2 linked regions of the Bdellovibrio bacteriovorus genome follow. Each later gene encodes a partner of the first gene's protein in a complex. Links are inferred from orthologs where the notes say so. Each region holds a gene or a part of one and is shown on either strand. Other genes may lie near its edges.

Region 1 (15,617 bases):
TAAAAACCTGGATGCAGGCTATGGCAGACGGAAGTTCATTCGAATGTGAATGCCGCATCACCAAACACGACGGCGAGCAACGTTGGTTCTGGGTAAAGACAGTTTCCGAACTTAATCAATTTGGCCAAGCACAGAATTGGTTAGGCACTTGTACTGACATTCATGATCGTAAGATGGCAGAGATCCGACTGATTCAGGCTGAAAAGGAAGCCAAAGCGGCGAATCTTTCTAAAACCAGTTTCCTTGCTAATATGAGTCATGAAATTCGCACACCTATGAACGCTATCCTGGGCTTTACAGAGTTGATGTTGGAACCCAATCAAACGTCGGAAGATCGCATTGATTGCATTCATACCGTGCAAAGAAATGCCAGCCAGCTTCTTAAAATCATTGACGAGATTTTAGATATTTCGAAAGTTGAATCTGGACACATGACGATTGAACATGTCGAAGTCAATATGTCTGCATTGCTGGAAGATTTAAAGAATCTATTGAATCTTCAGGCCGCCGATAAGGGTTTGAATTTTGAAATTAATTTGATGAACTCGATTCCGCAGGCCATTTATTCAGATCCGACTCGTTTAAGACAAATTCTTTTAAATCTTGTCGGAAACGCTTTGAAGTTCACCAGTCACGGATTTGTTCACCTAGATGTGCAGTGGCAAAATGATGAAATGAGATTTTTGATTTCTGATTCGGGGGTAGGTATCGCTCCTGAACATGCTTCTAAATTATTCCAACCCTTTGTTCAAGAGGACGGTTCTACGACACGCAAATTTGGTGGAACTGGTTTGGGTCTTGCATTGTCTCGTCAACTTGCGCGCGCCATGGGTGGTGATGTGAAATTGGAAGAAAGCAAGCAGGGCAAGGGCAGTAAATTCCTCGTAACGATTCATGCGGAACCGGTGAATAGAAAGAGCCTGATCTCGAACTTAGAATTCGGTATTCAAAGAAAAAGAAAAAGCATCTCTGAGATCAGCGATGGTCGTTTGAAAGGCATGAAAGTTCTTTTGGTAGAAGATGTTCTAGATAACCAAGCATTAATGGTTCACTTTCTAAATATCGCTGGCGCCCAGGTGGATGTCGCCAACAATGGACAAGAAGGCATCGCAAAGGCCCTGAAGGGCAAATACGATGCGGTTTTAATGGATATTCAAATGCCATTGATGGACGGCTACGAGGCGACACGTCTTTTAAGAGCTCAAAATTTTAAAGCTCCCATCATTGCTCTTTCGGCCCATGCTCTGCGTGAAGAAAGAGAAAAAAGTATCAGTGCCGGTTGCACGGAACATCTTGCTAAGCCGGTCGAATTCAACGTTCTGATTGAGCATCTTTCGAAGTTCAATCCTAATAAACCTAAGGAAGGGGATGCTCATGTCCGGTGAGATACCTGATGATATCCGTGAATTTATTCGACGGTATATCAGCTCGGTTTCTCTGTTAGAAGTTTTACTGTTGATGAAGCGGGATTCTACGAAAGCGTGGCGCGCGGAAGACATTAGTTCTGAAATGCGAACGAACGTATCCTACGCCTCATCACAGCTTGCAGAGTTGGCGGCGGCAAAATTAATTGTAAATAATGGCGAGGGCTATGAATTCCCTGCCCATTCAAAACAAATGGATATTCTGAACCGATTGGAAGAGCTCTATGCCAATCGTCGTTCATCCGTTATCGGATTCATTTACTCACAACCTATTGATAGCATCCGTGACTTCGCGAATGCTTTTAAAATCAAGAAAGACTAGTTATGGCATTCGTCGTCTATCTTCTTTGTTCGATTATGAGTACCTTCTGTGCCTTTATGCTGATGCGCGCTTACCTTAGCAACCGCACACGACTTCTTTTCTGGAGCAGCGCCTGTTTTGTCGGAATCGCTTTAAACAACATTTTACTTTCGGTCGATTTTCAATTGGGACCCAGTTATGACCTGTCTACGATCCGCGCGGTTATTATATTCGTAGCGATGGCTTCGTTTATTTACGGTTTGATTTGGGATACGGTGTAATATGGACAATCAAGAATTTAATCAGTTTCTCTACGGCGCCGTGATGATGGCGTCGATTGCTGCGGGCATTTTCTTTCTCAAATTTTGGAGGAAGACTACCGATCGTTTTTTTCTCTTATTTTCTTTAGCCTTCTTTTTATTGGCTATTGAACGATTCATCTTTGTGTTTATTCAAAGTGAAAACGAAGTTCATACCTATGTCTTCGTCTTCCGGTTGTTGGCATTTATGATGATTACGGGCGCCGTGGTTGAAAAGAACCGAGCTTAAACGCCCAAGTAAGACTTACGGACCTCGTCGTTGTTAAGAAGATTCTGAGCTGAATCCTGCATGACGACGCGACCCGTTTCCAAAACATAAGCGCGGTGGGAAATTTTCAAAGCCATGCGCGCGTTTTGCTCTACTAAAAGAATCGTCATTCCTTCTTTATTCAGTTTTTTCACAATTTCAAAAATCTGCGCAACGATCAGTGGAGCCAATCCTAAAGAAGGCTCATCCAAAAGAAGCAGCTTAGGCTTACACATTAAAGCGCGGCTGATGGCGAGCATCTGTTGTTCACCGCCTGACAATGTCCCGGCCATTTGCGCGACACGCTCTTTCAAGCGTGGAAAAAGATCGAAGCACATTTCTAAGTCGGCTTTCACCTGAGCTTTGTCAGAACGGGCATAGGCTCCCATTTCTAGGTTTTCGTATACGCTCATCTGAGGGAATACGCCGCGGCCCTCAGGAGACTGCGCAATGCCTAAGTTCACGCGTTTATGAGTAGGAACTTTAGTCAGATTCTGATTTGCAAATGAGATCTGGCCCTGTACTGGAACGAGTCCAGAAATTGCTCTTAAGGTTGTCGTTTTGCCTGCTCCATTGGCGCCGATCAAAGACACGACTTCGCCCTCGTTGACGTAAAAGCTGACTCCTTTTAAAGCCTGAATGGATCCATAAAAAACTTCTAAATTTTCGACGGTCAAAAGCGGAGAACTCATTCTTTTTCCTCCACGCCAAGGTAGGCTTCGATCACTTTTTGTGAACCTTGAACCTTTTGAGGATCACCTTCTTCGATCTTCACTCCGTGGTCCAAAACGATGATGTTTTCGCAAATGCCCATAACCAGCTTCATGTCATGTTCGATCAAAAGAACGGTCAGTTTAAACTCTTCGCGAATTTTAGCAATGGTCTCCATCAAATGATGGGTTTCAGAATGGTTCATGCCCGCCGCGGGTTCATCTAATAGAATAATTTTGGGATCCGTTGCAAGGGCGCGAACGATCTCAAGCTTTCGCTGTTCCCCGTAAGGCAAAGAGTTTGCGGGCTTATGAGCTTTTCCATCGAGATGAAAGATCTTGAGCAAACTCATCGCTTTTTCCTGCAAAGCTTGTTCGGCCTTACGGAAGCGAGATGTTTGCAAAAGGGTGTCGAAAAGCCCGTAGTGCATGTGTTGATGACCGGCAATCAAAACGTTATCTAAAACTGTAAGGCCTTTAAAAAGACGGATGTTTTGAAATGTGCGCGTGACTCCATGATGAGAGATCTCATAAGGTTTCAGGCCTTTTAAAGATTTACCTTCCAGAGCAACATCGCCATGAGTGGGCTGATACACACCGGTAAGCATGTTGAAGACCGTCGTTTTGCCAGCTCCATTAGGACCGATCAGTCCTGCAAGCTGACCCTTGCGAATTTTAAATTCCAAAGAGTCGACAGCCTTCAGACCGCCGAACTGCATGGTGATCTTACGCGCCTCAAGCAGAACGTCGGACATATTTTCTCCAAACATCGGTGATTTCTTTTTCGCCGAAAAGTCCCTTCGGGCGAAGAATCATAACCAAGATTAAAAGCAAAGAATAGATGACCATGCGGAGGTCGACACCGGTGAACTCCTGTAAAGGACGCAAAGCTTCTGGAAGAATCGTCAGAACTACTGCGGCAACAATAGAACCTGTCATCGAGCCCATGCCCCCTAGGACCACCATGATCACGGCATTCACGCTTAAAAGAAAAGTAAAGGAAGAAGGGTTGATGAAGTTAGTGAAGTGCGCAAACAAGGAACCTGCGACACCAGCAAAGAAGCTGGACAGCACGAAGGAGCGTACTTTCATGCGGGTCGTGTTAATACCCATGGCCTCTGCCGCAATTTCATCTTCACGCACACTTAAAAAACCGCGACCGTAAGTAGAGTGCATCACGCGCCAAATAGTAAAGAAGCAGATGACAAGCCAAATTGAGGCAAAAATAAAAGAGAACAAGAAAGAACCAAAACCAGGAATTCCCGAATATCCACGAGGGCCACCTAAGAAATCCATGTTTAGCAAAGCCACACGGATGATTTCGCCAAAGCCCAAAGTCACAATCGCAAGGTAATCCCCTTTAAGTCTCAATGAAGGAAGGCCAACTAAGAATCCTGCGATAGCGGCCAACAAACCGCCGCCCAAAGCATAAATAAAATATTCTATGGCCTGAAATGACGGAGGAATCAAATCCCAGTGAGTATTGGCGTAAGCCGAAAAGTAAGCGCCGATGGCCATGAATCCCGCGTGGCCCAAAGAAAACTGTCCCGTGTAGCCATTCACAAGATTGAGGCTCATGGAAAGCAAACAGTTCACGAGGGCAAAAAGCAAGATGAGCTGGAAGTAAGCGTTTATTCCAAAATCAAGAATGAAACCCAGAACACAAAGAAATAAAAATACGAGCAGGGGAGATTTTAGTGATTTAATCATTAAACTTTCTCCACCGAGTATTTGCCCAAAAGGCCCGCAGGCTTAAAGATCAAGATCACAATCAAAATACCAAAAGCCAAAGCGTCGCGGTACGTACTGGAAAGATAAGCGACGACCATTTCTTCAGAAAGACCCATGATCAAGGCACCTAGAACCGCACCGCCTAAGTTGCCGATGCCACCCAAGACGGCCGCGACGAAGGCCTTCATGCCAATCATCATTCCCATCAACGGATCGATTTTAGGATATTTCATTCCGACAAGTACGCTGCCTACTCCGGCCAATGAAGAACCGACAACGAAAGTAAACGCGATGATTCGATCAGGATTCACACCAAGAAGGCTAGCGACAGAAGCATTGCTGCTTACAGCGCGCATAGCACGACCGATTTTTGTTTTAAAAATAAGAAAATTCAAAGCAAGCATCGCAAGGATGCTGACGACAAGAACCGTGATATCGAAAGACTTTAATTCAACGTTACCGATATTGAATAAAACAAAGTCGTTCATCACAGAGGGGAAGACTTTAGGGTCCGCACCGAAAACAACTTGGCCGGAATACTCTAAGAATAAACTCACACCAATCGCCGTGATAAGAATATTTAACTTCGGTGCGTTTCGAAGGGGGCGATAGGCCAGGCGCTCAATGATCAAACCTAAAATACTACAACAGATCATTGAAACAATAAGAAGAGTGATCAGGGAAGAAATGCCCGGGTTGTTTTCAATGCCGATCCAACGAGCGAAGTAGTAAGCGGCAAAAGCGCCCACCATGTAAACATCCGAGTGGGCGAAGTTGATCATTTTCAGGATTCCATACACCATCGTGTAACCAAGGGCGATCAGTGCGTAAATAGAGCCAAGACTGATACCGTTGATAATGTGTTGTATGAAATCCTGCATGCACCGTCCTTATGGCGTGATCGTCGTAATATATTTGCGGTTGGTACCGTCTACTTGGATGATCACGGCACTTTTCACAGCGTCGCGATTTTCATTCAAAGTGATTTTGCCTGTCACGCCTGCAAAATCTTTCGTTTTAGCTAGTTCATCACGAATAGACTTTCCTGACAAGTCGGGAGCGCGCTCAATGGCTGCCGCTAAGATTTTTCCGGCGTCGTAGCCCAAGGCCGCCAAGGCATCCGGCGTTTCATTGTATTTTGCTTTGAATTTTTTGATAAACTCAGTCACTAAAGGGTCTGTAGACTCTGTCGTGTAGTGATTCGAATAATAATTGCCGTTCACAGCTTCTTTGCCAATCTCTGAAAGTTTGTCGCTGTCCCAGCCGTCGCCACCCATCAGTGGCACTTTGATACCAAGTTGACGTGCTTGTTGAGAGATCAAGCCCACTTCTGTGTAGTAACCTGGAACATAGATACCATCTGGATTTTTTGAGCGGATCTGAGTCAGTTGCGCTTTAAAATCGATGTCTCCGGCTTGATAGCTGAGGTCGTTTGTGATTTCGCCACCGCGTTTTTTAAACTCTTCTGAAAAAACGTCTGCAAGACCCACGCTGTAATCGTTTTTCACGTCACGAAGAATCGCCACTTTTTTAAGTTTCAAATTCTCATTCGCAAACTTAGCCATGACGAAGCCTTGGAAAGGGTCGATGAAACAAATGCGGAACACATAATCACCAATTTTAGTTACATCCGGATTTGTCGAAGCGTGAGAAAGAAAAGGGACTTTTGCATTCTGAGCAATCGGAGCTGATGCTTTCGAGCGGCCGCTGGCGACACCACCGATAATAGCGACGACTTTATTTTGATTGATAAGGCGAGTGACGGCCGCCGCAGCCTCTTCGTTTTTACCTTGGTCATCCAGAGTCACCAAAGAAATTTTCTTTCCTTTGATTCCACCTGCGGCATTCACTTCATCCAGGGCCAAACGAACGCCTTTATTTGAACTCAAACCAAAAGTAGCATCACTTCCAGTTAAGGAATCATACTCACCAATCACGATTTCATTCTCTTTTTTTGTACAACCCGCAAAAAGCGGAAGCACCAATACCAAAGTTAAAAGCAGGCGTTTCATCAGGACCTCATTTCTAAGAGTGCAAATAGATACACACTAGAATTCAAGTTCCCAAAACTCTGGTCAAGATAAAAAGGCAGAAGAAAGGGCTTCGAATGAAGCCCTATGTAGCTAGTACGTTCGCTAAAGAAAGAAGATCTAATTGGTTCTTCTTTTCATTCTTCGTAACAAGATCCAGCGGCACTTGCACTAAGCGCTCGCCTTCGGTACCGATCATGATATCGCAATAGCCCTTCAGTAAAGAGTCTACGGCAGCGGCCCCCATCCGGCTGGCCAGTATGCGATCAGCTGCCGTCGGTGAGCCCCCGCGCTGTTGGTGGCCTAGAATGCAGACTTTCGCATCCATTCCCGATTTTTTACGAATAGCATCAGCAAGGTCGTAAGCACGACCCGGTTTTTGGCCTTCGGCTGTAATAAGAATACTGCTGGTTTTGCCGCGACCGATGGCTTCTTTAATACGATCCAGTGCTTTTTCAACAGTGGTATTTCCTTCAGGAGTGAAGATCTCTTCGGCTCCACCAGCTAGTCCAACATGCGATGCAATAAAGCCAGAATTTCGACCCATCACTTCAACGATAAAAAGACGATCATGAGAAGCGGCGGTATCGCGAATTCTATCAATCGCTTCTAAAGCAGTATTCACCGCCGTATCAAAGCCAATCGTTTTATCGCTGCCGTAGATATCATTATCAATCGTGCCGGGCACGCCGACGATTGGAATTTGGTGTTCCTCCCAAAGAGCATGAGCCCCACGGAAAGATCCGTCGCCTCCGATACAAACCATCGCATCAATGCCGGCAGCTCTTAAGTGTTGAGCCGCCTTTGCGCGACCTTCCGGTTTCATGAACTCAGTAGAGCGACCTGTTTTTAAGACAGTGCCTCCACGTTGAATGATGTTCGCCATGTCACGCAAATGAAGTTGCGAGATTTTGTTATCCATCATGCCAACGTATCCGTTTTGGATACCGTAGACTTCAAGATTTTGCGCAATACCCACACGAACCACGGCACGAATCGCCGCATTCATTCCGGGAGCATCACCACCGCTAGTATAAACACCAATCTTCTGAATTTTCTTACTGAACTGAGCCATAGAAACAGGCTACCGATCCATCGTAAAAAAGCCAAGCTGCATGTTGAGTTAGTTCTTGCCGTAAAGCGCCGAAGGCGCAATTTTGGGTAGAGCCTAGGGTTCCTGCTCTGGGCCTTTTCGCTCGGACAGTCCTCGCGCGTTTAGTCTTCTGCTGGCAATCTTGTTTTGGGGTTTTTAGTTTTTCCCGTTGTGGTGCAGATGTTTTTGGGCGCTGCGGAACTCGCTACAAGGCTCAGAGCAGGAACCCTAGGCTCTACCCAAAATTACATCTCGATGTTCTTTCAGAAGACCAAACGTCAGCGCAGCTGACCAGAAAACCACAGAGGAACGATACAATGTCTTTTTTTATTTCCCCCAAAACTGGTTCGGAGAGAGGAAGGGTTAAACTCTGCTTCCTTGAAGCGAGTTCCGCAGCGCACGAAAGCTATGGCGGTAGTACAGAAAAGAAAGACACGAAAAGCAAGAATGCCAGCAAAAGACGAGAAGCGCGAGGACTGTCCGAGCGAAAAGGAAGCAGAGTTTAACCCTTCCTCTCTCTCCGGCACCCGAGGTGATGAAGGGAAATAAAAAAAGGCGTTCCCGTGGGGAACGCCTTTTGATTAGTTCATCGTTGTTAGACGATTACTTAACCATTGATTTGAATTCTGCGCCAGCGCGGAATTTTGGAGCCCAAGAAGCTGGGATTTTGATTGCTTTACCAGTTTGTGGGTTGCGACCTGTGCGAGCTTTGCGTTTAGCTTTAGTGAAAGTACCGAAGCCAACAAGTTTAACGTCGTCGCCTTTTTTAACTGATTTCTTGATGTTCTCTACTGCGCAATCAAGGATCATTTCAGCTTGAGCTTTAGAAACTTTTGTTTCAGTAGCGATTTTTTCGATAAGTTGAGCTTTGTTCATTTGAACTCCTCTTTAAGACACTTTTGTGTGTCCGTCGTTGTAAATAAAAATCGTGATGATAACTCTTCGTCATCCAATGACATGGTCATGAAAATGCAAAATCGGAAATTCGTCAATAGCAAAATGTGAAAACGACTCTGAGTGCGCGTTTCAGCGGCATCAGTGCATATCTTCAGAAGAGTCTTCGTCGTCCATACTTAAAGCATCACTTGAAGAATCTTTGACGGGAATTTTGTATTCTTCGCTGGCCCATGCGCCAAGATCGATGATGCGACATCTTTCTGAACAGAAAGGACGGAAAGGATTTTCTGGTGAGTACAACGCTAAACGCCCGCACTGCGGGCATTTAACTTGTCTTGGTTTTTGAGGTTCTGTCATACCTGAATCTTTGCTGAGTCTTGCCACGAGTGCAAGACGCAGAGCTTAGTACTTTTTAAATTTACCCGTTGCGAACTTCGTAGCTACGTTGTTGTACGGGTAGTAAAGATCATATGTGAAGTAACCGTCTTGCAGAGTTCCTTTTAGAACCTGAATTTGGATCAAGCGCAAGCCGCCACCATTCCAGTAGGAACCTTGAGCACGGATCTCGAAACCTTGGCTGTTATTGATCAAGCTAAACGTGTTGTTGGAGTTCAAGATAAGTGGGTTGAACGCAACGCCGCCAGCATCCCAACCCAAGCTAAAGTTCCATTGGAAGAAACTTGGAGCCGGGTAAGCTTCGAAGCGCACCGCTGGTTTCATAGATGAATCAATAGAGAACGCAATTTTGAATGAACCAGAAACCCAGTTGTTACAGTCGGAAAGACCGCTGCTCCAACCCCAGATATTTCTGTCACAAACCGCCATGGCTTCTTTTAAGAATTGTTTGTAAGCGCCAGAGTTGACGATCGTCATGTCACCATTCACGGTGCCGACGCCACCCCAACTTTGTACATACGAACGGTTGAAGTCATAATATTGTACGGGGCCTGTCACTGTACCTGGAGTCCCCGGTGTACCACCGTTCACCCACACACAGTTTACGCCGTTGTACGAATATCCCGCAGGACAAGTGACTGTGGTTGTACCACCACCACTGCCATCGCTACAGCCCACCATCAATGCCGCGAAAGACATCATCGCAACAAAGGACGTTAAAAGCTTTTTCATAACAAACCTCTTTCTAATTAAACTTCTACATCTAATCTGCAATACAGAACTCATGCCATTTCTATCTATGGGTGAATTGTGGTTATTTTGCGATTGGCAGCTGAAAGACTGTTTAAAGTCTGGAGAGCACGGTCAATTTGCGTCACTCTTGCGAGTGTCTAAAAATGAGACACTCTATTTTTCCCTCTGAAAACAGCCTTTTTTCGTCTCACAAATTGGAATCTTTTCGGTCGAGTAAAATGGGAATTTATGATAGGGTGCTAGCGCTATGATCGATCGCAAATACATCCCGTACATTCTTGGAGTTTTTCTTCTGGTGGCACTGCTTGCAATGGCGCAAACTCCTCGCGTTTTATTGAAAAGCAGAACCAGTGAACGACAAGTTCAGGTGCAGGAATCGAAGTCGAATTACTTCTATCTTCCCGTCGGATCGAAGAACGTTTCAAATTTGACCGAGGTGGACTACGCCACGTTGATTGGGCAATTCCTAGTGAAAAATTTTGCAAAAGTTCAGACCGCTACGGGCAAGAATTTGGTTATTCCGTATGAATGGCAAAGTCCTTACTTCGCGGCCTTCGCTCAGCAGAAGGAAGACTCTATGCAGATTTCCCTCTGGGGTGGAATGGCGCGAGCACCAGGTGCCACGAAAGCTGCTCTGGCAGCTATTCTTTGTCATGAGTTGGGGCATATTATTGGCGGTGAGCCTCGGCAAACAATTCCCGGTTCGGATTGGGCTTCAACCGAAGGACAATCTGATTTCTACGCGGCCTCAAATTGTTTACCTGAGCTTCTCACCGCGTATCCAGAACTTGTTCCCGTGATAGAAGACGATGTCAGAAAGGCTTGTGATCAGAATACTCTTTGTGAAAGATCCATGCAGGCAGGGCTTGAGATGATTCGTTTCGTGCAGCAATATTCGTATCGTGACTATGTGCCGGTGAATATCAATACTCCCGCAGCAGCGACAAACGAACTTGTTCGCAATACTTATCCTTCGGATCAATGTCGCTTAGACAGTTTTGTGCAAGGCAGTTTGTGCCAACTAGGAACGTGTCGAGCTCCGGTGTGTTGGCTTCCTTAAAAGCAGATATGTCCCTAACAAAATCAAGAGCAGACTGATCCAGCTTGAAATTGAGACTCCCAATGTCGGTCCGCGAAAGTCATCCCGAAAGTATTCCATGATCAAGCGGCCGATTGCATGCAAGATCATCCACGAATAAAAAACGGCTCCTCTTTTTTTTCTCGGAGCTTTTTCAATTCCCAGTAAAATAAAAAGCACACCCAGTTCCCATAAGGCGGCATAAGCTTGGGTGGGGTGTCGTCCTCCGAAAGCCCATGGCAGTTCGCAGTATTTTCCGAAACAACATCCCGCTAAAAGGCAGGCGATACGACCCATGACATAAGAAAAAGAAAGAACGGGAGCAAACATGTCCAGATATTCTTCGAAGGTGCTTTTGTTCTTTCTAATAAGATAAATAAAAGCCAGAAGCGCGGCGAACAAAGCGCCACCGTAAAAAACGAAGCCGCCGTTCCAAACTTGCAGTATACGGACGGGTTCTTCGCGATAATAAGGAAAGTCTTCATAGAAAACGTGGAATAAGCGACCGCCCAAAAATCCCGCCACCATGATGATTAGACTAAGGTCGAGCGTCGTTTTACGCGAAAGTTGCAACTGCTCCGAACGCCTCACCAGCCACCATAGGCAAATGCACACAGTGCCACTGAGGATCAGATAATAAGTGGGAACACCGAATGTAGGTGAAAGCGGAAGGATCGGGTACAAACTACCTCCAAGTATACCGACGATAGACTTAATTTTCTTTTATTCCCCAAAATATTCAACTCGATTCTGGTCAAGCCCCGCTAACTAAATACATAATTACAAATATATGAAGTTGCACCCTGCCGAAATTGCTAAGGAAATTAAAAGTTTCTCTTTCTTCAAGTCATTCAGTGACGACTTGCTTTTACAAGCATCAGCAATGATTCATACCGAATCCGTGTCAGCAGGAAGTTTGATTCTTCAAGAGGGAAAAAAGAACACTTCTTTGTTTTTTCTAAGATCGGGCAGTGTCGAAGTTTCATTAGCTGGCGAAGTGATTGCGACATTAAATACGCCGGGTGAAGTGTTCGGAGAAATGAGTGTCATCACATCCAATCTGACGTCGACCACGGTCAAAGCTCTGACGGCAGTGGAGTGCTTTGTTATCCGCTCAGAAGATTTCGGACATGTTCATCCCAAAGACAAAGATCGCTTTCAAGCACTCTTATTCCAGATCTACTGCTTTATCTTGACGGAGCGCTTGATGCGCACAAACGAAAAAGCTCGTTTGTTTGAAATTCTCAATCGTGAACTGCACGAAGCTCAAAGCGCGATCGAAAAAAGTGGCGGTGGCAAGGTTCTGTTAGTCGAACCAGATAAAAAGCAACAACTGCCGATTCGTATGGCCCTTGGTGGAACCGGCGTTCAATTGGATATCGCCAGTGATTCGGCCATGGGACACACTTTCTTGGCTGAAAATAAGTATGACATTGTTTTGTGTGAAGAAGCTTGTGTGGACGTCTTAAAAGATGTTCAAGACAAAAAATCCTCTCCCTATGCCGTCCTACTTACAAACAAAGATGTCCAAGGAAACTTGAATGTTCTGGAAAAAAACCGCTTCGTCGATCACATCATTTCTCGGGATGCCGAAGATAGAAATGCCACCATTCGCTATGTATTAACTGCTTTGAGTAAGCTTTTGAACAAAGATCTTTTTGGCATCGAAAAGTATCTGACTTGGGGAGTAGAGGTGCAAACTCGAGCCGTGACTCACTCTAGTCAGCGCGAAGGACTTCGCGAAGATATTTACACTTACTTCAAAAAGATGGGGATTCGCAGCACGGTTTTAGATCGCGTTAATACTGTCGTTGAAGAAATGCTGATGAATGCGATATACGATGCTCCGGTGGATGCTCAAGGAAAGTCCATCTTCAATCACATTTCTCGTAAAGAAGAAATCAAACTGGATACTCATCAACAATCGCAGCTGACGTATGCTAGTGATGGTGTGTTGCTTGCAGTAGCGGTGAAAGATCCATTTGGTTCCCTTACGAAAAACATCATCATTGATTATCTTTTAAGCTGTTATAATGGCCAAGCTGGCAGCATGAATGCTGAAAAGGGCGGTGCCGGTCGCGGTCTGCACCAGATTATCGAGAACGCGGACTTAACTGTATTTAATGTTAAAAAGGGTGTTCGCACCGAAGTGATTTGTCTTTTCAACGTCGACGGACAAAAGCGCGAAGCTCAGCCTTCGTTCCACTACTTCTTCGTATAACTCAAGAAACCCACCAACATCTGTCCAATAAGGATGCAGGGGACGGTGGGAAGCTCTGTGGAAAATAATGAAATGCTAAATCCCAGTAGACTTCCTAAGGAAGCGATTAACAGTATTTTCGCCGTATAAGAATTCAAATTTCGACTGCGGGATGAAGCAAAGCTTGTCGCAATGAAAAGTGATCCCATGGTGTAAAGATAGCCCATGCTTTGAATTGCCATTGTCGTCAATAGCAAGGTTCCTACGTCGAAAACCAGATTTTTGCCGCTGCGATGAATGGAGCTTTGATTTAATAGCTGAAAAGAAATCATCGAAAGCTCTTTCCAGCTCCACAATAAGAATGCCCCAAATGCCAAGCCTGCTGCCAGACTCATCTGCGCACCCAAATTGCTCATCACCGCAATATCACCAAAATACGCCGCTGCCATATGAGACTCTAAAGAAGGCGTGATGGAGGTGATCAAATACGTAAGCGAAAGAAAGAATACAAAAAGAGTCAAATAAACGTGGTTTCTGTCCGAGCGGGATTCAATCCAAAAATCAGAAAGTAAGAGTGTCAACCAACCTAAACTCAAACCTAAAACCAGATTCAAACCGTGAAAGTCGGTTCCCAAGATAAGGTTTAAAACAAATCCCAATACAATTCCTAAAGAAGAGCCTTGGCCTAACACAAAAATTTGCGCACTTTTAGCCCGAGCGGTCCACTGGCCACCTATCAACGCAAGCACCGCAGCCATAACCACACTGGCCGGCAAAGCCCACTGATAAATTTTTAGCAAGTCCAAGAAGGAACTCATCGAATCTCCAAAAATTTAACTGAAGCCCAGTTTTGTACAAGCGCGCGATGAGACACCAAAATCAAAGAACTTTGTGGATTCATTTTAAGAAACTGTGCTAACGCGTCTTCCAGCACTTGAACTGAGTCCTTATCCACGTGATTAAAAGGCTCATCCAAAACCAATAATTTGGGGCGTTTCGCCAGAACAGCCGCTAAAAGAACTTTTTGTCTTTCACCGCCACTGGCGGTGTTCCATTTCTTATTAAGATCAAGCCCCCGCAGCAAGGGAAGGTCTCGTGCCGTGGGAGGGACCATATCCTGTAGGGTCAAGGGAAGATGGAAATTCAAGTTTCCTAACTGAGGAACATACTGCATTTCGACCTTCGAAATGCGCAACTGAAAAGAGCCTTCATAGTATTTATGAAGACCCAAAAGAATTTTCAATAAGGTGCTCTTTCCTGAACCATTTTCTCCACGCAGAAACAGCACTTCACCTTCTTGAAGATCAAAGTCGACCGCAGGTGAAAGATCCAGTCCTTCACGGCTGCGGGCTTTTAGATTTCGAACTTCAAGAATAGAACTCATGGAATGGATTTTACCAATAATTTTTGCAAGCCTTCAATCGTCTTTGCATCGGAATTACCAGAAGTTTGCACATAGGAAGGCACAGTGACAACTGGAATGCCGGAAAGCTCTGTGAATCTTTCTAAAGCTTTATGAGGTGCTGAGGGTGTCGCGAAGAGCACAGCCACTTTGTTGTCCTTTGCGAGCTTCGCCACCTGAGCTAAGCGCGCCGCCGAGGGTGGCATGCCTGGCTTTTCCTCTAACGATCCGACGGATTCAAGCCCATAGGCATTAAAGAAGTAGGTAAATTCTTTGTGATACTCCATGACCTTCACTTTTTTTACGCTCTTAGAAAGTGTCGTCTGCAGGTCCGTCATTTTCTTTTTGAATGCATCATAATTCTTCGAAAACTCAGAGGCTTTGTCTGGGTTTACTTCTGATAAAACGCGCACAACTTCGTTCGCGCCTTCAACGAGCTTTTCTGGCGACAATGCAAAATGCGGATTTCCTTGAGGATGAACATCTCCTAAGGATCTGTTGATAACGCCCACGGGAACGTCGACAGGCTTTACCGACTTTCCTAGGATGCAAGAACCCTTACCACCAGGGGAGACATTTGCATTTCCGGCTTTTTCTAGAACCTTTGGAAGCCAACCGACTTCAAGTTCTAAACCAACAGAGCAAAGCACGTCGGCTCGATTTACTTTTAAAATATAATCGGGGCGGGCTTCGGCATAGTGAGGATCTTCACTTCCTTTCAGCAAGCTTTGAACTTCCACTTCGTTTCCGCCGATAGCCTGAACAATTTCTGCAATATCGGGAAGTGTCGTGACTACTTTGATTTTCGAAAAAGCCGTCGAAGCACAGAATAAACATGTCGCAAATACAAAACTCTTCACGAAATCCTCCTAGAATGAATGCGCAGGGTGCGCGCCCAAGATAGACACCAACTGCAACTCAATTTTCTGGCTCAAGTCATCCGATTCGCCCTTATAAGTTTGCACATCGTAAGTGTACGCGACGCGGAACCATGTGAACTCACTGTGCTTATAGGTCAGGGTCGGAACAAAGCCA
Region 2 (15,534 bases), on another replicon or contig:
AAAGCTTCCTGTCTTGGGCGACGCTCTTATTAAATCGAACTTTGCTAAATCCAAAGACACATTTCTAAAAGATCTTTTCCATCCATGGTCATTGGCGGACCACCCCTATTTACAAAAGATCACAGATCGTTTTGATTGGAATCTTTGGCAGAAAACGGCCTTCAATAAAATTAAAATGCAGGACAATCCGTGGACTGCCAAAGATGTCGTTAAAATACCTATCACCGTGGTCTATGGAAGTGACGACAAAATTACGGACGAGTCGATTCAAAATCAAATCGTCACTCAATATCCATCCCACAAAATCGTGAAAGCATCTAAGGCCGGCCATAGTCTTCTGTGGTCGCATATTCAAGACATCTTAAAAGTTTTGCAGGAGAAACCAGGAATGTCCCACCCTTCTGAAAAAATTGGTTACTACCCGGGTGCTGATGAACGTAATAACGTGATCAGCTACATGGAAAAACACTTACGCGAATTCCCTGACCGCGTCGCACTTTCGTGGGTTTCACGCGAAACCTTGGCAAAGTGGGATGGCAATCCGCACACGCCTCTAAAGCATGATCAAATCACCTACAAACATTTCGCCGCAAGAATCAACTCTTTCGCGCGCGGACTCTTAGATATCGGTATTAAAAAAGGAGATCGTGTTATCATCTTCCTGCCGATGAGCCTTGACATGTACACGGCGATGTTTGCTGTACAACGTATTGGTGCTATTGCCGTGTTCTTGGATTCTTGGGCGCGCAGCCATCACTTAGGAGCTTCGGCAGAGTGCGTGGGCCCTAAAGCTATGATTAGTTTCAATATGGCTTTTGAACTTGTGAATCAGGTTCCTGAATTTCAATCCATGCCAATTCGAATTATGTATGGACCGGGCGACAAGTGCACTCACCGTTTCGAGGAACTTTTGAAAAAAGATCCGTCGCCGATCGCGGCCGTAGAAAGCGAGTTCACGGCATTGATCACATTTACGACGGGCTCAACGGGAAAACCCAAAGGAGCCAATCGCACGCATCGATTTCTGTCAGCGCAACATCACGCGCTCTCGCATGTGATACCTTATACAGAAGTCGACAAAGACATGCCGGCCTTCCCGATCTTCAGTTTGAACAACCTGGCTTCTGGGGTGACCACGGTGTTACCAGCATTGGACTTAGCGGCCCCATCAGAAAGAGATTCGGCCATTTTGGCGTGTCAGATTTTAAATGAGAATATTAATTGCACGACGTTATCTCCAAGCATGCTTGTGGGACTGGCTCGGTACTGCAAAGAAAAGAATATCATCTTAAAAGGACTTCGTCGCGTCGTGACCGGCGGCGCTCCGATTTCTAAAGACGATGTGAAAGCTTTCTATGACATCGCTCCTCAAACTGAGCTTTGGATTTTGTACGGCTCGACAGAAGCAGAACCTATGGCTCACATTGAAGGCCGGGATATGCTGAAAGAAAGCAAAATCACCGATCCAGAGATTATCGAGGAAGGTGTGAACGTCGGCCACATCAGTGAAGACATCGATTTTAAATTCATCCGTATCAAAGACGGCCCCGTGGATTTGAAAGACTCTTCATGGCAGAAAATCGAAGTGCCGAATGGAGAAATCGGAGAGTTTATCTGTACGGGCGACCATGTCTGCCGCGACTACTATAACAACCCCGACGCCTTTAAAACCACAAAGATCTTGGATGAAAAGAACCGCGTATGGCATCGCACCGGGGATTTGGCCTATATTGATTCCGACAAAAATCTTTGGATCGTGGGCCGTGTGAATAACGCCATCGAAAGAGCGGGAAAGTACTACTTCCCGGTGCGTTCCGAAGTTCTTTTGAAGCGTTTTGATTTTACTTACCGCTGTGCCTTCTTAGGGGTTCCCGACTCCTCTCTGGGACAAGCGACTTACGCCGTCGTTGAATTAAAACAAGAAATCAACAGCCAAAGTTTTGACTTTGAGGCGGCCAAAAAAGAAATCCGCCGGGTTTTTGAAAAAAATAAAATTCCCGTGGATCAGATTAAGTTTGTTAAAAAGATCCCTATGGATCCTCGCCATCACTCGAAGGTGGAATACAAAGTTCTGCGCGATCAGTTGAATGATCCCGAGGTGATTATTGGGTAATTGGTGGATATTAATTAAAGAAAGATTCAGCCCCGCTTCTTATGTGCCCATGATATTTCTTTTTTCATGGGCCAACGGGCTTTTCTTTTCTTCCACTTTAGGGTTGGAATGGAATTGGGGACGCTTTGCTTGCGTCTTCCTTTTGATGCTGTCGTTCTTTTTTCGCATGCGTCTTTTTGATGAGATCAAAGACTATGAAGTGGATTTGAAAGTCAATCCCACCCGTCCTTTAGCGCGCGGAATTTTGACGGTTCGACAAGTCAAGGTGGCCCTTCTTTTCCTCATTATTTTCGAGATTGGTCTTGCCAGCAATCTAGGCGTTTATTCTCTTCTGATTCACGCAGCGGCCATCGGCTACAGTCTTTTGATGTATGAGGAGTTTTTTATCGGCGACTCCTTGCGGCCGCATTTAACGACCTACGCGGTTACTCACACCTTTGTGAGCGTTCTCTTAGGTCTTTCTAGCGGTGTCGCCATGACAGGTGTCAATCCTCAAGAAATCACATTGCCGCTTTTGATATTTATTTTTATGAACTGGGCCTTCTTCAATCTTTTTGAGTTCGCTCGAAAAACGTTCGCGAGCTCCGAAGAAAGACCGCATGTGCCTTCTTATTCCAATATTTTTACGGACAAAGGAGCCTTAGCCCTTTCTTTGAGCCAAGCAATCCTGGGAGTGGGGGTCGCTTACTACCTTCAGCCCCACTGGATTTGGCTGGTTTCTTTGTCAGCTTATGTCGTTCTAAGTTCGATTTATATTATTAAAAAAACCGCCCCTGCCGCGCAGTTCTTCCGTGCGATTTCCGGGGTCTATTTGCTGCTTCACTATGCTCTAGTGATCTATATGTGGAGATCCTAACTATGCTTGTAACTCCAAAATCAACACTGTTCTTTGCTAAAAACGAAGCCGGAGGAAAAGGCTTTAATCTTTACCTCATGTCGCAAGCAGGACTTCCCGTTCCCGAATGGGTCGTGTTCGGTAAAAGATTCTTCCAAGAGTTTCTGGCGTCGCCTTCGGTGAAAACAAATTTATCGCTGATTATGCAACGTCTTTCGGCTAAGGAACTCACGCCTCTTCAAGCGGAGGCGGAAGTTCGAGCTCTCTTTGAAAAAACCGATCTCTCCAAAAATCTTTCAGAATCCTTGGACAAAGCATTGAAGGATTTGGGCGCAAACAATGTTTTTTCAGTGCGTTCGTCAGCCGCCGACGAAGACAGTCTTTCGCATTCTTTCGCGGGTCAGCTTTCAAGCTATCTTTATGTCTCAGGCAAAGAAGATATTCTTAAATACATTCGTCAATGCTGGATCTCCGCTTTTTCCGAGCGAAGCTTGGTCTATCGTTTGGAAAATGGCATCGACCTTCAGAAGATTTCTGTGTCGGTGGTTTTACAGCGCATGATTGATCCAGATAAATCCGGTGTTCTTTTCACTTGTGATCCGGTCGAAAAGAAAATCGATCGCTATGTCGTTTCTTCCGTCTATGGCGTTGGTGAAGGACTGGTGTCAGGAACTTTGGATGCAGATTCTTTCTGGCTTGAAGCGCACAGCGGAAAGCTTTTAAAAGAAGAAGTCGTCGAGAAAAAAGAGATGATGAAGAAATCTTCTTCAGGTCACTGCTCGACTCTGCCTGTCCCAAGCAATCTTGTAAACACGGCCTCTTTGACCCAGGAAGAGCTTTCAAAGCTCTATCGTCTCGGGCACAAAATTCAAGAGCAGTATCATCGTCCGCAAGATATTGAATGGGCGATTGAAGGCGGTAAGATCTATATTTTACAAACTCGTCCCGTAACGACATTGCAGGCCGACTTGATTGGTTATCCGAATCTTTGGGACAATTCAAACATCATTGAATCCTATGGAGGTTTGACCTCACCTTTGAGTTTTAGTTTCGCCCTTAGAAACTATAAAGCCGTGTATGTGCAGTTCTGTGAAGTTTTAGGTGTTCCGAATGAGATCATTAAAGACATGGACTCTTACTTAGGATACATGCTGGGATCTTTGAATGGCCGTGTGTACTACAATCTTTTCAATTGGTACAAACTTGTCGGCGTTCTTCCGGGCTTTAAACAGAATCGCGAGTTCATGGAAACCATGATGGGAGTTTCTGAGGCACTCAGCGAAGAAATCGCGGATCGTATCAAACCTCACCCTTCGTGGGACACGTTCAGCGGTCGTATCCGTAAAGCCATCACCGGATTTAATTTTATTAAATATCATTTCACTATTCAAAGCACCGTGGATGACTTTTTGGCGACTTTCCATCGCGACTACGACAAGTACCGAAGTCTGCCGTTAAAGCGGATGCGGGGCGATCAACTGATCCGCATTTACATGGAGCTTGAGCGAAACATGCTGGGCCGCTGGAAGGCTCCCATCATCAATGACTTCTTGTGCATGGTTCACTTCGGCCTTTTGCGTAAGCTGACAACCACGTGGCTCAAAGATTTGGATTCGACCATCCAAAATGACCTTCTTGCGGGTGAAGGGGGACTGGAAAGTGCCGAGCCGACAAAGGCTTTACTGCGCTTAGCAAATAAAGCCGCCCAAAATCCAGACTTACGCAAACTGATCGAGACCATCGATCCCGCCGAGGGTCTGGAGGCTTTAAATCAATCACCTTACCAAGAATTCTATAAGTCCGTCTTAGACTATCTCGACAAGTACGGATTCCGCTGTATGAGTGAGATGAAACTTGAGGAGATCGATCTTCTCACAGATCCAAGTTACCTCTTTGTCTGTTTGAAAAACTATTTGAAGTCAGGTCAGACGGAGGTTCACGATGACTCTCACGAAAAGTCTTTGCGAACTCAAGCCGAAGCCAAAGTGGCTTCGCATCTGACTGGCTTTAAAAAGAAATTTTATTTCTGGGTCCTTAAACACGCCCGTAAAGCCGTGAAGAACCGCGAAAACACGCGTTTTGCGCGCACACGTATTTACGGTATTGCCCGCACGATCTTCCAAACTATTGGTGAAGATTTGGCGACAATGAACGCGCTTGAGCAACCCCGCGATATCTTCTGGCTGACCATCGAAGAAGTCTTTGGGATTTACAACGGCACTCTGCCCTCCTACAACCTGAAGGGCATTATCGAGCTACGCAAAAAAGATTATGGTCAATTCGCTGAAGAAACGGACCCGCGCGTGATGACTCGAGGAGCGGTCTATTGGGACAACACGTTTATTAAAGAAGAGATTCCTCAGGTGGCTGAATCTGGCGACTATGACTTAAAAGGTCTGCCGTGCTGCCCAGGAGTTCTTGAAGGTGTCGTCAAGGTTATCTTAAATCCAAGTGATAACTTGGAACTGAATGGCGAGATTCTGGTGACAGCTCGTACCGATCCAGGGTGGGTCCCTCTTTATCCAGCGATCTCAGGGCTTTTGGTAGAGCGCGGAAGCTTGCTTTCTCACTCGGCCATTGTTGCCAGAGAGATGGGAATCCCTGCGATCGTCAGCATCCCAGGATTAACAAAACGAATTAAATCCGGCATGCGCGTTCGCATTGATGCCAAGGCAGGTACAATTAAAATCTTAGACGAATAAGTGAGGACGGGACCTCCCGTCTTCATTCTTTCAAAAACTTTGTCATTTGATAGCCGCGAAAGAATCTGCAGTACTTCCTACAGCTTCGCTACTAGCCTAAATGGGTCCCCCAAGGAGGCCTTATGAAATCACTTTTCGCTTTCGTGCTTCTGTTTGCCAGCATCTCTTACGGCAAAGTCGCGTGCTACAAAGCTTCCAATCCGCAAAGCATCACAATAAAAACTGAAAACGGAAAATCGGAAAAGGCCAGCGGCGCACAGTTGGTTTATCAAGATGAAAAAACCGTTGATAGCGAAGGCGTAGAAACGCCTCCTCATATAAAACTTCGCGCCCAATCCAAGACTTTGAAGTTTTCGACTGTCGCCTATCAATTCGAAAATGGCGGCGATTTCTTGGTGGAGTGTGATGGAGGAAAGACCTCGCTTATTAAAGAATCAAGCTCTTTGATTTTAACTTCCGACTATTTGGCCGGAGAAGTCAATTCCGCTGACGAAGGTTGTTCAACCGGTGAGGTCGCTTATCGCAACCTCACCATGACACCTGCTCCGTGTGCAGATTAATTAAAGAAACATCCCACCGGAAGCTTCAATTCGTTGAGCATTGATCCAGGCATTATCTTCAGAAAGAAGAGAGGCAATCACACCTCCAATATCTTCAGGAACGCCGACTCGTCCTAAAGCCGTTTGAGATGCGATGAATTTATTTACTTCAGGGTTATCCCGGACCACGCCGCCACCAAAATCAGTCTCAATGGCTCCAGGTGCTACGACATTGGCAGCGATGCCACGGGCTCCGAATTCTTTCGCCATATAGCGAGTCAGAACTTCGATCGCGCCTTTCATCGAAGCGTAAGCCGCTTTACCTGGTAAGGCGAAACGAGCTAGCCCCGAAGAGATATTCACAATGCGTCCGCCGTCTTTCATAAGGGGAAGAAGCTTTTGAGTTAAAAAGAAAGGACCTTTCAGATGAACATTGACCAACTTATCAAAGTCCTCTGCTGTGGTCTCCATGATCGAAGCCTCTAAAGCAGTGCCTGCATTATTAATAAGAAAGTCAAAGTCCGTACGATTCCATTTTTCTTTTAAAACCTGACGAACTGCCACGGCAAAGGCTTCAAAACTCTCCACCGCCCCAGCGTCAAGAGGCATGGCCACGGCCTTACGTCCTTGCCTTTCAATCTCGGCCACGACTTGGTCTGCCTCGGCTTTCTTAGAATGATAAGTCAAGATAACGTCGTTCCCTTTTTGAGCTAGCTTCAAAGCGGTATTCTTACCCAACCCTCGGCTGCCACCAGTGATAATTGCGATTTTCATAACAAACTCCTTTTAAATAGTGCTGGTTACATTTTTATTTTAGGAAGTTTGCCATAATTGATAAACACCGATATTTTTGATACACTGTTCACTATTACTGAACAATCGAGGATGGGATGGACCGTATAGAAGCTATGAAAGTCTACATGCGCGTAAGCGAATTATCGAGCTTCGTAAAAGCGGCAGAAAGCCTTGGAATGTCCAAGGCCCATATTTCTAACATCATCCAACAGCTTGAGGCGGATACGGGCACCAGACTTCTTCACCGCACCACCCGTCGCGTTCAGATGACTCAGGACGGAATGACTTACTATGAACGATGCAAAGATCTTCTGGCGGATATTGAGGAACTAGATGCTCTCTTTAAGAAAGACGCGGGTCGCCTGTCAGGAAGAATTCGCGTCGATATGTCGACAGGTATAGCAAAAAATTTGATCGTCCCGCGGATTCCGGAATTTTTGAAAGCCCACCCGGGTATTGAGATCGAATTAAGCAGCACGGATCGTCGAGTGGACCTTGTCCGTGAAGGTTTTGATTGTGTTATTCGGGTAGGAAATTTGACGGATTCGGGACTTATTGCAAGACCTCTGGGAAAGTTCACGGTCGTAAACTGTGTGAGTCCCCTTTATATCAAAAAACACGGTCGTCCTAAAAATCTGGAAGATTTATCAGAGCACTTTCTGGTCCACTATGTACAAACCCTTGGAGCGAAGCCTGACGGTTTTGAATACTTTGACGGAGAAAAATTTCAGATCAAAAAAATGCGGGGTCAGATCACGGTGAATAATGCCGAAAATTATCTGTCGGCATGTCTAGCAGGACTGGGAATTATTCAAGCCCCTAAAGCGGGATTGAAAGAGTATCTGAAAAATAAATCCCTGATTGAGATTTTGCCGACCTTAAAAAGTGAGCCTATGCCGGTCTCTCTCGTTTATCCTCATCGTCGTCACGTTGCCAAACGTGTTCAGGTATTTATGGATTGGGTGAGCGAAATCATGCGGGACTATATCGTCTAGAAGGACCTGACACGTCCTCGCATCACCGGAACCTGACTTGATTTCTAAGACGTCCTTGCCTATTGTAAAAACATGAAATTGATCACATGGAATGTTAACGGTCTTCGCTCGGTTCAACGTAAAAACTTTCGCGAATGGTTTGAAAATGAGAAGGCCGATATCGTCTGCCTTCAAGAAATCAAAATTTCTGAAGAAGCTATTCAAGAAGACGAAACATTCTATCACCCGGCTCGCTATCACTCCACGTGGAACTTTGCTGAAAAGCCTGGGTATTCGGGGTTGGCACTTTATTCTAAAAAAGATCCTGATGCCGTTCGCCGAGGTTTAGGCATTGAAAAATTCGATCGCGAAGGCCGCTGGCTGGAAGCTGATTTTGGTTCCATCACAGTCGTGAACAGCTATTGGCCCAACAGCCAACGCGATCACGCAAGACTTCCCTTTAAACTCGAATTCTGTGCCGCTGCCGAAAAGCGTCTGCAAGCCCTTCGTAAGAAAGGCCGCGAAGTCGTCATCTGTGGTGACTTCAACATCGCCCACAAAGAAATTGATTTAAAAAATCCGAAAACAAATACCAAAAATGCCGGATTTCTTCCGGAAGAACGCGCCTGGATGACTCACTTCTTAGAAAAGCTAGAATGGGTCGACAGCTTCCGCAAATTCGAACAAGGCGCAGGTCACTACACCTGGTGGAGCTATCGCCCCGGAGTCCGCGAAAGAAACGTGGGTTGGCGCTTGGACTATTTCTTAGTAAATAAAGAAGCCTCCGACCGCTTAAAAGCCGTCAGTCACCTGCCGGATGTTATGGGATCCGATCATTGCCCTGTGCGCCTTACTTTAAAGAAGTAATGCAAGGCTGATTGAGTTTAGTGAAAGTTTCGTGATACGAAAAAGTATGACGAAATCATGCTTTAAAACTTTTGTACTTTCACTTTTGTTGGCTCCTTTTACCGCGGCTCACGCCAAGGAAGTAGCACCTCCTGTGCTCATCAGCCAGACTTACTTCTATGACGACAAAGTCGCCAATGCCGATGATCTTTTTATCATCACCGTGCAAAACAAGCTGGGCATGATTGACTGGGACGGAACCACCGTTGAAATGAAAATCAATGATTCCTCAACAGTCAAAATCACATCAAAGAATCCAAAGAGCTTTAACGTGATCGCCGATAAAAGCTATCCAAAGGATCTGGCGCTACCGACTGTAAAGATTCTGGAAGATCAAGTGCAGATCCAAGTTCCCCAGTGGCATATCGTTAAAAATGGAAATCCGAAAATCAGTTACCGCTATGTCAATGGCCCAAACACCACACTTTGGGTGCAATTCCAAAACACGTTGCAACCGTTGCTAATACATCAGGAAGAAATTTCTCTTCCCGCAATTTTAAACTCGAAAGACAAAAAAGATTTAGAATCGTGGATCGATCTGCTTCTTACAAAGACCGCAGCGGTAGGACCTAATTTGACTTACTCATTCCGTGTTTCTTACGAATACACCGTCGGCCCTAAAGTCCCATGGATCGTCCAACCCGTCTTCTTAGCTCCGTCAAAACAATACGACAAAGCGGACGCCGCCGCGATGGCCGACGCCGTTGAAAACTTTTTCAAGGCAAACCAACCCTATAAGAACAATAGCAGCCAACTGGTTTTCTCAATCATAGTTTTCCAAAATCAGATTCCGCTACTAGAGGTCCAAGAATTCGAACTCCCTCTGGATCTAACAGACATAGATTAGAAATAGGCTGGACCAACAAAGACCTACTAAAATAAACCAACCACAACTGCCAAACAGTCAGGGTCGAACTTTGTGCCCGCGGTAAAACGCGCCGAGTGGGCGCGTTTTAGTGCGGAGCATGGAGCAAAACAATCCGCGAAGGCGGATTATTTTGCGACGTCGTCAGGCTCGCATCCTGATCGTCCAAAGTCTCTACAAAGAATTTTCAAACGACAAAATAAAGAAGAAAAAAGAAGATGGTGGAGACGATCAGGATCGAACTGACGACCTCAACACTGCCAGCGTTGCGCTCTCCCAGCTGAGCTACGTCCCCACTTAAAAATAAAAAAACTAAGCGCGTCCCGTAGAACCAAAACCACCTGCACCACGCTCGGTAGTTCCCAATTCATCGACAACTTGGAATTGCGCCTGAAGAACCGGAGCAATCACCAATTGAGCACAGCGCTCTTGATCACTGATTGTCACAGCTTCATTACCCAAATTAATCACGATGATTTTCACCTCACCACGATAATCAGCATCGATGGTTCCCGGTGTATTCAAAACCGTCAAACCACTTTTTGCGGCCCATCCACTGCGGGGACGAGCTTGGATTTCATAACCTAGTGGAATTTCAAAAGACAAACCTGTTGGAATCAAAGCTCTTTCGCCCGGATTTAAAATCACCGGACCCGCAAGCTGCGCGCGAACGTCGAAGCCGCTAGCACCCAAAGATTGATATTGCGGAAGTTCACCGTGGAAGTTTTCAAGTTTCTTTACTTTGACTGTGAGCTTTTGCATTTTCAAATCCTTTTTCGATTACAGAGTCAGTTCTTCAAACCAAGTTTTCAACTCGGTCACGCCCGGCCCTAATAAAACCCCGGATGCGGCGTTTAAATCAAGCTCTTCGCGAATATATTCATTCACCGAGTCGACCGTCACCGCTTTGATTTCCTCTATCACGGATTCCACAGAACGGAAGCTGCCAAAAACGATCTCGTTGACCGCTAAAGACGTCATACGATTTTCGATATCATCAGAACTTAATAAAATGCTGCCAATAACTTGAGTCTTAAACATCTCCACATCGGCCTTAGAGACACCTTGCTTACGAATCTTCTGCAGTTCTTTAGAAATAAGATCGCCCACTTTTTTGACATTCTTAGTTTCCGTTCCCGCATAAATAGTTAGCATCCCGGAATCAATGTGGGTGTTGAGGCTCGAATGAATTGTGTAAACCAGGCCTCTTTTTTCACGAACACTTTGATAAAGTTTGGAGGTCATGCCCCCACCCAAAAGGGTGTTCGCGATCACGGCTTCGAAACGACGTTTATCCTTGAAGCTTGCTGTCGGAAAGCCCATCAGCATGTGCACTTGTTCGGCTTGCTTTTCAACGACGTGACGACGTTTTAACCAGCGAGGGAACTTACGAGAGTTTTTAAGCACCGACTGCTTTTTCTTTCCCAAACGCTTTTCAATACCAGCCATCAATTCGTCATGGTCCAAGCAACCGGCCGCACTGACGATGATGTTTTTTCCAGTGTAGTTTTTCTTGTAATAATCCATCACCTGATTCTGTTTCATCGTGGCGATAGACTTTGGAGTTCCCAAGATAGGACGAGCGAGCGGATTTTTTCCGTACACCTGCTCATAGAAGACATCATAAATAATTTCTTCGTGGCTATCTTCGGACATTGCGATCTCTTGCAAGATCACACCCTTTTCAAGGTCGAATTCTTTCTTGTTCAAATGCATGTTGGATACTAGATCCGCCAAAACATCCAAGGCCTTTTCCCAGTGATCTTTTAAAACCAAAGCGTGGTAACACGTATATTCACGCGTGGTGTAGGCATTTAAATCCCCACCCAAGGCTTCTAAAGATTTTGCGATTTGATAGGCAGACCGAGTTTTAGTCCCCTTAAACACCAAGTGTTCAAGAAGATGCGAGATGCCCGCATTCTCTGGCGACTCATCTCGAGTGCCGGTCAAAACCCAGATACTGATAGAAACGGCACGGGACCCTGGATGAAGTTCGCTCACCACTCGGATCCCGTTAGAAAGTTCAGATTTTTTGAACTTAGTATTTGTCATTGATTCTCTTTTAAAGATGCTGTTTCAGCATGGCGGCCCTAGGCCGCCTCGCTCTGCCAGCGTCCGCGGCTATTGAAGAAGAGCCTTACGAGAAAGCTTGATACGGCCTGCACGGTCCACTTCAAGAACTTTAACATCAATCATTTCGCCTTCTTTAAGTACGTCAGTCACTGCGCGTACACGTTCGTTAGCGATTTCAGAGATGTGCAATAGACCTTGAGTGTTCGGCAAGATTTCAACAAAAGCACCGAATTCAGCAATCTTCACAACGCGACCTTTATAAGTCTTACCAACTTCAGCTTCAGCAACGATGTCGTTGATCATAGCGATCGCCTTTTTAGTTGCTTCAGGATCTGCAGAGGCAATGTGGATTGTACCGTCGTCTTCGATTTCAATCTTAACGCCCGTCGCTTCCGTGATACCACGGATCACTTTACCACCAGAACCGATCACTTCACGGATCTTATCTGGTTTGATTTTGATTGTTTCGATACGAGGAGCAAATTCAGAGATTTGACCACGAGCTACTTTGATCACTTTTTCCATCTCATTCAAGATGTGAGAGCGACCTTCTTTAGCTTGAGCCAAAGCCTGTTCCATCACGTCGAAAGAAACAGAGTCGATTTTGATATCCATTTGAAGAGCTGTGATACCTGTTGGAGTACCAGCTACTTTGAAGTCCATGTCACCCAAGTGATCTTCATCACCCAAGATGTCTGTAAGAACGGCTACGCGATCGCCTTCTTTAATTAGACCCATTGCTACACCGGCAACGTTCCCTTTGATAGGTACACCGGCATCAAGCATCGCCAAAGTTCCCGCACAAACAGAACCCATTGAAGAGGAACCGTTAGACTCTAGAACTTCAGAAACGATACGGATTGTGTATGGGAATTTTTCGTGATCAGGAAGAACGGCTTTCAAAGCGCGCTCTGCCAAGTTACCGTGACCGATTTCACGACGACCTTGACCACCGAAACGACCCACTTCACCGACTGAGTATGGAGGGAAGTTGTAGTGAAGCATGAATTTGCGTTTTTGAGTTCCCAAAAGCGCGTCAACCATTTGCTCATCATCACCTGTTCCCAAAGTCACTGTGCCCAAACATTGAGTTTCACCACGAGTGAACAAACCAGAACCGTGCGCACGAGGAAGAAGACCCACTTCATTCGCGATAGAACGAACCGTTTTCACGTCACGACCATCGATACGAACTTTGCGGTCCAGGATCATCGAACGAGCTTCATTGTATTTAAGCTCTTCAACGATTGCGCCGATTTCTTTCTTGCGTTGTTTAGCAAGATCTTTGTCAGTGATAGAAGCAAGGAACATCGCCTCTGCTTCAGCTTGAGCAGCCGCTGCCGCTGCATAACGGTCTTGCTTAATTTTGATACCAAGAGCCGCAGCGATTTTTGGTTTCAAGAAAGACTCTACTTGTCCTTTGAAATCAGCGTCGATAGTCGCTGGAGTGAAAGAACGTTTTGTCGCCGAACCAAACTTTTCACGCAATTCGTCTTGCGCATTCAAAAGTGGCATCATGGATTGGTGACCGAATTTCAAAGCCGCCAAAACGTCTGCTTCAGAGATGAATTTTGTTTCACCTTCAACCATCAACAAACCATTGCGAGTTCCCGCAACGATGATATCCATGTCGGATTTTTCCATTTGTTGAGGAGTTGGATTCGCAACGAATTGACCATCAACGCGACCTACTTGAATCGCTGCTGTTGGACCGTTGAATGGAATGTCAGAAAGATGAAGAGCTGCAGAAGCACCCAAGCTTGAAAGAATCTCAAGAGGGAATGCACCGTCTGCAGAAAGAACCGTCGCCACAACTTGAGTTTCGTTTCTGTATCCTTCTGGGAACACAGGGCGGATCGGACGGTCGATCAAACGCGCGATCAGAACAGCGTCTGTCGTAGGTTTACCTTCGCGCTTGAAGTAGCCACCTGGGATTTTACCGGTAGCGTAGAATTTTTCGATATATTCCACAGTCAGTGGGAAGAAATCTAGTTCAGAGGCTTTTTTGCTAGATACTGCCGTAACAAGAACCATGTTGTTACCGCAAGAGACTAGAACAGATCCATCTGCTTGTTTTGCCAAACGGCCTGTTTCGATGGTGATTTGTTTTCCGCCCACCGATGTAGTTACAGTCGTTTTCATTAAATCTCCTTGAATTGATGCCAGAGCCTTATGCTCTGAGTGTACGAGAATTTCCTGTCGAGGAAAAGATTGAAGGGGCTCTTCGCCCCTTCAGGAATGTCAGATTACTTACGGATATCAAGAGCCTTGATAAGGTCTTGGTAGCGTTTCACATCTTTACGATGTAGGTAGTCCAAAAGTTTTCTTCTTTTGTTAACCAAAGTCACAAGACCGCGACGGCCGTGGTGATCTTTTTTGTGAGTGCTGAAGTGCACAGTCAAATCGTTGATTTTTGCTGTCAAAAGCGCCACTTGCACTTCTGGAGATCCAGTATCTAGATCTTTCGTTTGGAATTTCTTAACGATTTGGTTTTTTGTATCTTTAGTGACTGCCATTAAAGTCTCCTGTTCTTTTAAAAATTGCTTAGTTTTCGAACAAACCCCGCAGTCGTCATGGCTGTCGATCTGTAGAGTGTTGTTTATAAGTTTTAAGGTTCTACCCCGCATCCCCACCCCGGTCAAGGCAAAGAGGACGCAGGCCTAATATTTAAAGACCCTTTTAAGGACAAAACCGCGTCCCTCTTCAAGCCCCACCAGCGCCAATAAATGCCCGGTGTCTTGAGCTAAAACTTGGACATATTGGTCCTCGGAAGGCCGAAAGGCCGTGATCAGTTGGGAGCGCAAGTCATGGCTGATCTGTCCGTTCCCCAAAAGGACTTTGTCCTGCCCTTTAATACGAATACGTTTGATCTGAGGCAAGGCATGATCCATCCCCACAAAAGCCGTCCCCCAAGGAGGGGCTCCCGTATAAGCCTGTTCGATCTGTTCCAGGGTTTGTGCCTGAGGCAAATGATAAGGTGCCGACCACGTTCTGCGCAAAGAACTCATCGCGGCTCCGCATCCCAAAGCCTTTCCTAAAAGGTCGACCCAGGTGCGGATGTAACTGCCTTTGCTGCATTTAATATCAAACTCGGCCCAATCGGGACCGATTTCAACCGCTTCCACATCCCAGAAGTTCATCATTTTTTTGGGGATGACGACTTGTTCTTCCTGACCTTGGCGAGCGTATTCATAAAGTTTTTTACCCTGAACTTTAATCGCAGAGTAAATCGGAACTTCAAGTTCCATCTCTCCCTGAAGCTTAAAGGCTTCGGCTAAAATACGTTCTTTAGGAAACTCGACAGAGACTTTTTCTAAAACCTCACCCGTCGTATCCAAAGTGTCTGTGCGCACACCCAGTTGAGCACGCACGCGGTAACCCTTATCGCCTTCAAGAATATATTGGCTGAGCTTTGTACCTTCATTCACAAGGCACACCATCAAGCCTGACGCCATCGGATCCAAAGTTCCTGAATGACCTACGGCCTTTGTTTTTAGAATACGTCGAAGCCTTGCCACGACATCATGGCTGGAAATCCCTGAAGGTTTATCAACCAACAAGAGACCATTAAAAATTGTTGGATTATTCGTCATCAGATTCGTCGTCGGAAGTTTCGCCTTTAGCTTTTCTCTCTAACTCAAGTTCATGAAGGATTTTTTCCACCTTCAAAACCTGATCCGTTGCGTGATCCGCATAGAAAGTCAGCTTCGGGCAATAGCGCATTTTGAGTTC

Evidence for each region.
Region 2: pfkA (region 1) and pnp share a complex: the UniProt entries of both Bacillus subtilis proteins name them as parts of the possible RNA degradosome complex. The link is inferred for Bdellovibrio bacteriovorus from one-to-one orthologs.

The regions. Positions count from the first base shown.
Region 1 is NZ_LUKD01000001.1:906,781-922,397, reverse strand. The notes cover bases 5,844-8,835. They hold pfkA (6-phosphofructokinase), read right to left. Parts: upstream 7,839-8,835; coding sequence 6,849-7,838; downstream 5,844-6,848. Other genes in these bases: AZI87_RS04295 (HU family DNA-binding protein), read right to left, coding at 8,460-8,732; AZI87_RS04310 (ABC transporter substrate-binding protein), read right to left, coding at 5,844-6,745. Outside these bases: AZI87_RS04350 (hybrid sensor histidine kinase/response regulator), read left to right, coding at 1-1,385; AZI87_RS04345 (hypothetical protein), read left to right, coding at 1,375-1,746; AZI87_RS04340 (DUF5985 family protein), read left to right, coding at 1,749-2,006; AZI87_RS04335 (DUF5985 family protein), read left to right, coding at 2,008-2,274; AZI87_RS04330 (ABC transporter ATP-binding protein), read right to left, coding at 2,271-2,984; AZI87_RS04325 (ABC transporter ATP-binding protein), read right to left, coding at 2,981-3,757; AZI87_RS04320 (branched-chain amino acid ABC transporter permease), read right to left, coding at 3,738-4,709; AZI87_RS04315 (branched-chain amino acid ABC transporter permease), read right to left, coding at 4,712-5,614; more of AZI87_RS04310, read right to left, coding at 5,624-5,843; AZI87_RS04290 (DNA gyrase inhibitor YacG), read right to left, coding at 8,892-9,110; AZI87_RS04285 (hypothetical protein), read right to left, coding at 9,156-9,881; AZI87_RS04280 (hypothetical protein), read left to right, coding at 10,150-10,962; AZI87_RS04275 (prolipoprotein diacylglyceryl transferase), read right to left, coding at 10,924-11,664; AZI87_RS04270 (cyclic nucleotide-binding domain-containing protein), read left to right, coding at 11,771-13,201; AZI87_RS04265 (metal ABC transporter permease), read right to left, coding at 13,186-13,998; AZI87_RS04260 (ATP-binding cassette domain-containing protein), read right to left, coding at 13,995-14,564; and 2 more genes. UniProt on the Bacillus subtilis protein: Catalyzes the phosphorylation of D-fructose 6-phosphate to fructose 1,6-bisphosphate by ATP, the first committing step of glycolysis.
Region 2 is NZ_LUKD01000006.1:140,962-156,495, forward strand. What follows is about bases 11,398-14,306. They hold pnp (polyribonucleotide nucleotidyltransferase), read right to left. Parts: upstream 13,945-14,306; coding sequence 11,851-13,944; downstream 11,398-11,850. Other genes in these bases: AZI87_RS13800 (M16 family metallopeptidase), read right to left, coding at 11,398-11,781; rpsO (30S ribosomal protein S15), read right to left, coding at 14,049-14,306. Outside these bases: AZI87_RS13750 (alpha/beta fold hydrolase), read left to right, coding at 1-2,113; AZI87_RS13755 (UbiA family prenyltransferase), read left to right, coding at 2,163-2,969; AZI87_RS13760 (phosphoenolpyruvate synthase), read left to right, coding at 2,972-5,650; AZI87_RS13765 (hypothetical protein), read left to right, coding at 5,773-6,210; AZI87_RS13770 (SDR family NAD(P)-dependent oxidoreductase), read right to left, coding at 6,211-6,963; AZI87_RS13775 (LysR family transcriptional regulator), read left to right, coding at 7,080-7,979; AZI87_RS13780 (exodeoxyribonuclease III), read left to right, coding at 8,052-8,825; AZI87_RS13785 (hypothetical protein), read left to right, coding at 8,872-9,711; dut (dUTP diphosphatase), read right to left, coding at 10,042-10,491; more of AZI87_RS13800, read right to left, coding at 10,510-11,397; more of rpsO, read right to left, coding at 14,307-14,318; tRNA pseudouridine(55) synthase TruB, read right to left, coding at 14,463-15,395; 30S ribosome-binding factor RbfA, read right to left, coding at 15,385-15,534. UniProt on the Bacillus subtilis protein: Involved in mRNA degradation. Catalyzes the phosphorolysis of single-stranded polyribonucleotides processively in the 3'- to 5'-direction. Necessary for competence development in Bacillus subtilis.